DNA from 3 places in the Lederbergia graminis genome. Region 1 is predicted to be linked to each of the others. Evidence: predicted binding sites of a transcription regulator. Region 1 holds the regulator's gene; each other region holds the start of a gene.
What was found. The regulator CtsR, encoded in region 1, represses protease genes until heat stress. The targets are predictions, from matches to a motif close to ATGGTCAATAAAGGTCAAACA.

Region 1 (3,292 bases):
ATTATGCCTGAATAGTGAACAAAAACAAGTAAAAAAGGAGAAAAGGTCTCTATTACGACGGAATAGTAACCAATAGTAAGAAAAAAAGCAAAAGAGGTAACTATTGTAGTTGAATAAACCCCAAATAAATTGGAAAATGAAAATTTGGATCTATTTAAGTAGAACAGATACAATAATTAGGAAATGATTAATTACAATCACTATTCAGTAGAGAGAAATTATGTTTGATTCCCGATAAGAAGGTGATCCCTTCAAGAAGGGAATCAAAGTCATTGTATGATTCCCAAAAGGATAAGGATCCCTTCAGGAAGGGAATCAAAACCGCTTTATGATTCCCAAAAAGAAAAAAATAACTTAAGAAAGGAATCAAAAGGGTGCTATGATTCCCAAAAGGTAGAATAAACCCTTCAGGAGGGAATCAAACCCTCTGTATGATTCCCTAAATATGAAAAACTTCTTTAGAATGGGAATCAAACCCTCCCTCTGATTATCCAAAAGAGTGAAATCTCTCCACAAGGTAATCAGACACGTCATCTGATTCCCAAAAGATAAAAAGTCTTCTCAAAAGGTAATAAGAATCCTTATCTGATTCCCAAACGATAAAAAACCCCTCCAGAAGGTAATCAGATTCCTTCAGAATCCCCAAACACTAAATTCTGGTTCTACTTATTTGCTCTCCAAGTTACAATAATTCACTGATCCAGAAAGTAGTCAGTTACACTCTTTAATAATCAAAGGAAGTGCAATTTTCCAATAAAAACACACCCAAAAGCAATCATTTTCTAGCTCAGATTCCCATCAGGATCCCCACAAGTTCCTCCAGAAGTAAAAGTCTACCTTTCTTCTAACATTCATTTAAGAATAAAAATTAAATCAAACTCACATATCGACTTTATCATCATTTATTTCTCCGTATATGGTTTTGATTTTGTAGGTGTGGTTAAAATAATACTATGTGTGATAATTGCCAATTAGATGCTCTCTCTTGTATAATTAAGTCAAATATAGTCAAAGTCAATCATGCGTATAGGAGGCTTTTTCAATGCGGAATATATCCGATGTGATTGAGAGCTATTTGAAAAAGGTGCTTGAGTTAAGTGATAGTGAGATTATTGAGATTAAAAGAAGTGAAATAGCAGATAAATTTCAATGTGTTCCATCACAAATTAATTATGTTATTAATACTAGGTTTACGATTGAAAAAGGGTATATGGTAGAGAGTAAACGTGGTGGCGGTGGATACATTCGCATATCAAAAGTGCAGACACATAATAAAGCACATTTGATTGATCAATTAATAGCATTAATCGGAAGAAATATTTCACAAACAAATGCTCAAGACGTAGTTTTTCGCTTATTAGAGGAAGAAGTCATTACTAAGAATGAAGCAAAGTTAATGCTAACTGTTATGGATCGCTCCGTTATATATATCGATCTTCCGATGAGGGATGAATTACGAGCTCGAATGTTGAAGGCTATGCTCCAATCCATTAAATATCAATAGCGTTGTATGGATGAGTAGCGAGTAGGGAAGCACATTACGCTGAAGATCCAGTAAAATATAGCAAATATAAATTTAAGAAGGTTAGGTGAGAGAGATGATATGCCAGGAATGTAACGAAAGGCCGGCTACTTTACATTTTACTAATATAGTAAATGGGGAAAAGACAGTAATTCAGCTTTGCGAAAAATGCGCTAAAGAAAAAGGAGAGTTATTTTTCGCAGCGGGAACTTCTGGCTTTTCATTTAATGATTTGTTAGCTGGTTTTCTAAACCTTGATCCGGCTTTACAACAAGCAAAATCACAACCACTTACTCAAGGAATCACTCAATGTGATGCTTGTGAAATGACGTTCCAACAATTTATCAAGGTTGGCCGTTTTGGTTGTCCGCATTGTTATAAGGCGTTTAGCCGGCAAATTTCACCTATATTACAAAGAGTGCAAAGTGGGAATACGGTGCACGGAGGAAGAGTTCCCAAAAGAATTGGTGGCTCTATTCATATAAAGAAAGAGATACAAAACTTAAAGGAAGAATTACGAACGCTCGTTGAAAATGAAGAATTTGAGAAAGCTGCAGAAGTTCGAGATCAAATCCGATCCCTCGAAAATAATTTGAAAAATGAGGAGGGAAATAGGTAATGAGTCTAGAAAAGTTTCTTCATAAAGCTGTTAGCTCATGGATGAGTGCAGAAGGACCAGATTCTGATATTATTCTAAGCTCTAGAATTCGGTTAGCAAGGAATTTACGCAATCATAAATTTACTATATTGTTTAGCAATGAGGAAGCTAGGGAAATACTTCTTAAAGTACAGGAAGTGACGCGTCAAGGTGCTTTTTATCCTTATGGGGATATGGAGCTTTTAGAAATCGATGAAATGAAAGCATTGGAAAAAAGGGTGCTTGTAGAGAAACATTTAATTAGTCCTCAATTAGCGGAGAATTCCTCAAATGGTGGCGTTGTTCTCTCTGAACAGGAAGATATTAGCATTATGGTTAATGAGGAAGATCATATTAGGATTCAATGTATCTTTCCAGGTTTTCAATTAATGGCTGCATTAGAGCGTGCGAACGCCATTGATGATGTATTAGAAGAGAAAATTGATTATGCTTTTGATGAACAATTAGGATACTTAACTAGTTGTCCAACAAATGTTGGAACTGGATTACGCGCTTCCGTAATGGTCCATCTTCCTGGGTTAATTTTGACAAGACAAATGAACCGAATTATTCCAGCTATTAATCAATTAGGACTTGTTGTAAGAGGGATTTATGGAGAAGGTTCAGAAGCTCTTGGAAATATATTTCAGATTTCCAATCAAGTCACTCTAGGGAAGTCAGAGGAAGATATCGTTGGCGACTTAATGAGTGTAGTTAGACAAATAATTGCACAGGAAAGGTCGGCTAGAGAAGCATTAGTAAAAACATCTAACATACAATTAGAAGATAGGGTGTTTCGTTCTTACGGGATATTAGCAAACAGTAGAATTATTGAAACAAAAGAGGCTGCTGAATGTTTATCTGACGTAAGATTGGGCATAGATGCAGGATATATCAATCATTTGTCGAAGAACATTTTAAATGAATTGATGATTTTAACGCAACCGGGATTTTTACAACTATATGCAGGTGGACCTCTTCGACCTGCTGAGCGAGATATAAAAAGAGCAGCATTAATTCGTGAGCGTCTGAAATTAGATAAAAGAGACAGTGAGGAGGAAATATTATGATGTTTGGCCGTTTTACAGAGAGAGCACAAAAGGTATTAGCATTATCTCAAGAAGAGGCAATTC
Region 2 (3,292 bases), on a different contig from region 1:
TTAGTTTTAATCGCAATTTGTCGTATGGAGAATTTGTTAGTTTTATATTATTTGTAAATGTATTAATTAAGCCTGTGGATAAAATTAGTGCTCTACTGGAGCTTTATCCGAAAGGAATGGCTGGGTTTAAGAGATTTCTTGATTTAATCAATCAAGAGCCCGAAATTAAAAACCGCCCTGATGCAGTAGAAGTAGAAAGCTTACATGGTAATATTATATTTGATGATGTGCACTTCAAGTATGATGAACATAAGGAAGTCCTTCAGGGGATTGACTTAGCCATTCGTCCTGGAGAAACAGTTGCTTTCGTTGGACCTTCAGGAGCTGGTAAAACAACCATTTGTTCTTTAATCCCACGTTTCTATGATGTGGACAAAGGGGCAATTATGATTGACGGTATTGACATTCGTGATATGACGACACATTCACTACGTTCACAAATAGGAATTGTTCAGCAGGATGTATTTTTATTTACCGGAACAATACGTGAAAATATTGCATATGGGAAACTAGATGCTACGGATAGTGAAATTTACGAGGCTGCTAGAAAAGCTCACTTACAAGACTTTATTGCGTCACTCCCAGATGGATATGAAACGCAAATAGGAGAACGTGGTTTAAAACTCTCAGGTGGTCAAAAACAAAGATTAGCCATCGCAAGGATGTTTTTAAAGAACCCACCAATCTTAATCTTGGATGAGGCAACTTCGGCTCTCGATACGGAAACAGAGAAAATCATACAACAAGCACTAAATGAGCTTGCAGAAAATCGGACAACATTAATTATTGCACACCGATTAGCAACCATTCGTGATGCCGATCGCGTTATTGTCGTAACAGAAGATGGAATTGCGGAAGATGGCACATATGAGGAACTAGTTGAAAAAGGCGGTATTTTTGCAAATCTGCATCATATCCAATTCCAACAAATCGGACACTAGAAAAGATGGAGTTCGATCGTCTAAATAAAAACAGGTGGAGAATATACATCATATTCTCCACCTGTTTCTTAGATTATATATTATTTTTTAATATCGTTACGGTGTAAAATGTGGTCAATTAAACCGTATTCGAGTGCTTTTTCAGCAGTCATAAAGTTATCACGATCTGTATCGCGCTCGATTACTTCTAATGGTTGACCAGTACGTTCTGCAAGGATTTTATTTAATTTCTCGCGTAAGAAAAGAATGCGTTTTGCAGCAATTTCAATTTCTGTTGCTTGACCTTGAGCTCCTCCTAGTGGTTGGTGAATCATTACTTCACTGTTAGGAAGTGCAAAACGTTTACCTTCTGTACCAGCAGCTAGTAGGAATGCTCCCATTGATGCAGCCATCCCGATACAAATTGTTTGTACATTAGGTTTAATAAATTGCATTGTATCATATATTGCCATTCCAGCAGTGATACTTCCACCAGGGCTATTAATATAAATGGATATATCTTTTTCAGGATTTTCTGCTTCTAGGAAAAGTAGTTGGGCAACGATGGAGTTTGCAACATTATCATCGATTGCACTACCAAGCATAATAATACGATCCTTTAATAAACGAGAATAAATGTCATATGCACGTTCTCCGCGGTTTGTTTGTTCAATAACTGTAGGAATTAAATTCATTCTTTCTCCTCCTTTTATTAGGTATTGACCTATTATGGATGAAATGTTAATAAAACTTATGTAAATACATCATACAATAATGGTCAGTAAAGGTCAAATGAGTAGCATTTATATAAAACATAATATCCAAATTCGCAAATTTTAAACTTTTATCTACTTGCCAAGGATATTTTTTTAGCATATAATCATTTATCGTACGGTTCCAAATCTTGCCCTCGTAGTGTAACGGATAACACGCAAGATTCCGGTTCTTGTAATGGGGGTTCGATTCCCTCCGAGGGCGTATATAAATCTAATTATCAAATAATGAAAGGACATTTGTAAAGGTTGATTTTATCAACACTTTATGAGTGTCCTTCTTTTTTTATCCTTAATAATACATGTTATTCAAAAGTATGTTTTCTTAATCCTCATTGTTTTAAATGATTATAAAATTCCTTGAAATCAAATGGAAAGTATTTTTGCTTAAAAGACAAAAAGAAATTAATTGATGCAATATGTAAGACAATAAGCTTTGCATTATTTATAATCAATATGGAGCGGATTTTTTAATTGCTTTATATACTCTAGATGTTTATTTTTCTTCAATAAAGTAATTCATTTTTATCGCTTTCCGCGGGCGTAGAAAAGTGTTAGGCGCCTACTAATCGGCGACAAGCACATGTTCTGATTCGAGCCCCTACAGCGGAAATCAACAGTCAAGATTAGAATCAATCAATATACAAATATATTCAGGAGTGTTTTAAGATGGAAATAACTTTCTATACTCGAAATCAATGTCCACTTTGTCAGGATGCGAAATTAGTTTTACTTGAATTGAAAAAAGAATATCCTGCATTAACCATTGATGAAAGAAACATTGAAGAAAAGGATGAATGGACAGAAAAATATGGCTTAATGATCCCAGTGGTCGAAATGAATGGAGAGCTTATTCAATATGGCATCATTGACCCATTTACAATAGAAGAAAGATTTAAAAAAGGAATAAATTGATAATTATCGACATTAGTGCTAAAATAAATGTCAGTTGGTAAATTTTTTTATGACTATGGGACATAATATGGCTTACTGGGACACATAGCGACCAACAGTTTTAAAGGAGCAATAAAATGCACAAATTAATAAAGATGCAATCTTACCTTGTGCCTGATATGCTAAAGCAGATGCAGAAGCGTTATCAAATCCTTCGCTCCATAAATATGACAGAGCCTGTCGGGCGCCGAACCTTAGCAGAAATGCTAGGGATGACAGAGCGAGTTCTAAGAAGCGAAGCAGAATTTTTAAAAACGCAGAAGTTAATCGATGCTAAAACCATCGGAATGATTGTAACAGCAAAAGGTAAAAAACTACTAATTGAACTCGAAGAAATGATGCGGGAAATTTCCGGTATCAATTTAATCGAGGAACAATTAACTGAGATTCTCGGTATCCAAAAGGTAATTATTGTACCTGGAGACAGTGACGAGACCAATTTCGTGAAAGAGGAAATTGGAAAAGCGTGTGCCGACATGCTCGCCAGTTGTCTAGGGAAAGAAAATATAATTGCCGTTACTGGTGGTACAACAATGGCATGTACAGCACAAATGCTAACGAGGAAAATGGGTGAAGGTAGGAAAATGCTGTTCGTTCCTGCTCGTGGTGGTATCGGTGAAGATGTGAAAAACCAAGCAAATGTTA
Region 3 (3,292 bases), on a different contig from region 1:
TTCCAGTTCCGGCATTACTTGTCATGATAATAACCGTATCTTTAAAACTAACAACTCTTCCTTGACTATCAGTTAGACGGCCATCTTCTAGTATTTGTAAAAAGATGTGCTGTACATCTGGGTGAGCCTTTTCTATTTCGTCAAGAAGAATGATACTATATGGATTTCTTCTTACTCTTTCTGTTAATTGTCCTGCTTCTTCGTGTCCAACATAACCTGGAGGGGACCCGATTAGTTTCGATACACTATGTTTTTCCATATATTCACTCATATCAAGTCGGATTAATGCATCTTCTGTTCTAAATAATTCACTAGCTAGGGTTTTGGTTAATTCTGTTTTCCCAACACCAGTTGGACCTACAAAGAGAAAACTACCAATTGGTCTGTTTTTAGCTTTTAGACCTGCACGACTACGTCTAATTGCTTTTGCAACTTTTTTGACAGCTTCCTCTTGTCCAATTACCTTTTTCGCTAAATTTTCCTCTAGGTTTTTCATTTTTTGCTGTTCCTGCGACTGAAGTTTACCTACAGGAATACCTGTTTTTGATTCAATAATATCATGAATATGATCGATGGTTACTTCTATCATCTTGTCTGTTGTATCAGCACTTAACTCTTTTTCTAACTGCATCTCTTCATCACGGAGTTCAGCTGCTAATTCGTAATTTTCTTCAGCCAAAGCACTCTGTTTTTCTTTTTCAATTTCCGAAAGACGTTGTTGTGCTTCTTCTTTAGTAGGCGTCTTAATAGTAAGGTTTAATTTTGAACCAGCTTCATCCATTAAATCGATTGCTTTGTCAGGCAAATACCTATCTTGAATATAGCGATTGGAAAGCTCTACACAAGCACGTATTGTTTCATTACTATATGTGACTTGATGAAAGTTTTCATATTTATCTTTTAGTCCTTCTAGTATTTCTATTGCTTTTTCAATAGAAGGTTCATTTACTTGAACAGGTTGGAATCGACGTTCAAGTGCGGCATCTTTTTCAATTTGTCTATATTCTTTTAATGTTGTTGCACCAATTACTTGTAATTCTCCTCTTGCGAGAGCAGGTTTTAGTATATTTCCTGCATCCATTGAACCTTCAGCAGATCCAGCACCTACAATAAGATGTATTTCATCTATAAATAATAGGACATTTTTTCTTTGCTGGAGTTCTGAAATTAATTGTTTCATTCTCTCTTCAAACTGACCTCGAATACCAGTGTTTGCTACTAATGAAGCTACATCTAATATATAAACTTGCTTGTTCAACAGTTTTGCAGGGACATCTTTTTCAATTATTTTTAATGCTAGTCCTTCCGCAATCGCAGTTTTTCCGACTCCTGGTTCTCCAATGAGCACCGGGTTATTTTTATTACGACGGTTTAATATTTCGATTACTCGTTTTATTTCCTCATCTCGACCAATTACAGGATCAATGAGACCAGCTTTTGCAGCGTTGTTCAGATTTTTTCCGAATTGGTCTAAGAAGCCATTATTTGTAGAGCTATCATTTTTTTGCGTCGTATTATTGATTGGTGAGGATCCAAGTTTATTAAATATATCGTCAAATCCACTGAACCCAAAGTTTGAACTTGGAATAGAACCTATTTTGTTTTTTTCTATCGCATAACAACTTGAACATAAAGGTAGAGTTTGCTTTTTACCATTAATATTTAAGTGGAGATGAATATTCGCATGATTCTGTTTGCATTTACTACATAACATAAATATCAATCCTCCGTATTTGACTATATTTGACCAATTAGTGAAAAAAGATAGTCAATTAAGTTTGACTTAATTTGACCTTTGGTAATTTTATTATACACTGACCTTTTTTGACTTTCAAGAAAAAAAGTTGGTTATTTTTCTAAAATGAAACATATGGTGTTAGAAGAGAATAAAAATGAAGAGGGGAAGACCTTTGAAAAAATGGACAGGCGCTTTTCAAGTGGCTGCTGTTTATGTAGGAACAGTCATTGGTGCGGGATTTGCTACAGGAAAAGAAATTGTTGAGTTTTTTTCACAGTATGGAATCGCTGGATTTATAGGTATATTACTTGTTGGTTATTTATTTATCTTTCTAGGATCAAAGATTATGACGATCTCAATAGAGATTCGTGCAAAATCATATGAAGAATTCAATGAATATTTATTTGGAAAGAAACTAGCTAAAATCATGAATATCTTTACGATGTTGATGCTAATTGGTGTTTGTGCAGTGATGTTATCTGGTGCAGAAGCATTATTTGTGGAACAATTACATCTGTCAAAATCAATCGGTTCTATCATTACTATTACATTAGCATTATTAGTTATGGCAATGGGTGTGAGAGGAATTTTTGCTGTAAATACATTTGTTGTACCGATGCTAATTATTTTTAATATCACTTTATTGATTGTTACTCTGACAAATGATTACTTTATACAAAATTTTTGGTTAACATCCGATAAACAATTTAGTTGGAGAGTAATTATGTCTGCTTTTTCTTATAGTGCATTTAATCTCACTTTAGCACAAGCTGTTTTGGTACCTATCGCAACGGAAGTAAATGATAAAGAAATAGTTAAGCGTGGTGGAATACTAGGAGGGATTTTTCTAACAGTTATATTAGCTGCTAGTCATGTAACATTATTGTCACTACCTGAGCTAATGATATTTGAAATTCCGATGGCAGTTATCGTTAAGTCCACTATAAGTAGTATTTATGTTGTTTATTTATTCATAATCTATGGAGAAATTTTTACATCCCTTATTGGCAATCTATATGGTTTAGAAAAACAAATAAAAAAATATATATCTGTTAAGAGTGTATTTATTTATCTAGGAATTATCATGATTGTATATGGTATTAGTAGAGTAGAATATGGGAAATTGCTTAGTTTGTTATATCCGGCTTTTGGTTATATAAGTTTAATATTTCTAGTACTTCTATGGCTTAAGCCCGTTAAAAAATGAAATGTGGAAGGGATAAAGTTAACTTAATTAGATAGATAAATTAGAGCAATAAATAACACTATACTTTTTTAAAGTCAAAAAGTCATTTGAAAATTAAACAAATTGTATAGTTGTTTTCCGCTCTAGTCGGATGCTTTCCACGGGCTTAGAAAAGCGAAAGGCGTTTGGAACTCAAAGGAAGGCTAATTTTCATATCTTCCTGTGGGCAGGCTCAAACAGCGACGTCCAGTCGCTTCGCCTGCACTAGTAAGTCCTTTGTACTTCGCAACGCCTTCCTGACCCGCAACGTGTGGCCCGAGACAAGCAAATGTTCTGAGATATTTACGTTCAGTTTCATTTTTTTATTT

Region 2: the regulator CtsR is predicted to act here: its motif matches at 1,695-1,715, upstream of clpP (ATP-dependent Clp endopeptidase proteolytic subunit ClpP).
Region 3: the regulator CtsR is predicted to act here: its motif matches at 1,731-1,751, upstream of ACFPM4_RS04095 (ATP-dependent Clp protease ATP-binding subunit).

Annotation. Positions count from the first base shown of each region.
Region 1 is NZ_JBHSMC010000019.1:1,166-4,457, forward strand. It holds gene ACFPM4_RS14035 (CtsR family transcriptional regulator) at 1,043-1,504, shown strand; gene ACFPM4_RS14040 (UvrB/UvrC motif-containing protein) at 1,599-2,141, shown strand; gene ACFPM4_RS14045 (protein arginine kinase) at 2,141-3,229, shown strand; gene clpC (ATP-dependent protease ATP-binding subunit ClpC) at 3,226-3,292, shown strand, end outside.
Region 2 is NZ_JBHSMC010000028.1:36,846-40,137, forward strand. It holds gene ACFPM4_RS17965 (ABC transporter ATP-binding protein) at 1-941, shown strand, start outside; gene clpP (ATP-dependent Clp endopeptidase proteolytic subunit ClpP) at 1,022-1,615, opposite strand; tRNA gene ACFPM4_RS17975 (tRNA-Arg) at 1,827-1,898, shown strand; gene ACFPM4_RS17980 (glutaredoxin family protein) at 2,363-2,608, shown strand; gene ACFPM4_RS17985 (sugar-binding transcriptional regulator) at 2,725-3,292, shown strand, end outside.
Region 3 is NZ_JBHSMC010000001.1:790,246-793,537, reverse strand. It holds gene ACFPM4_RS04095 (ATP-dependent Clp protease ATP-binding subunit) at 1-1,714, opposite strand, end outside; gene ACFPM4_RS04090 (YkvI family membrane protein) at 1,911-2,945, shown strand.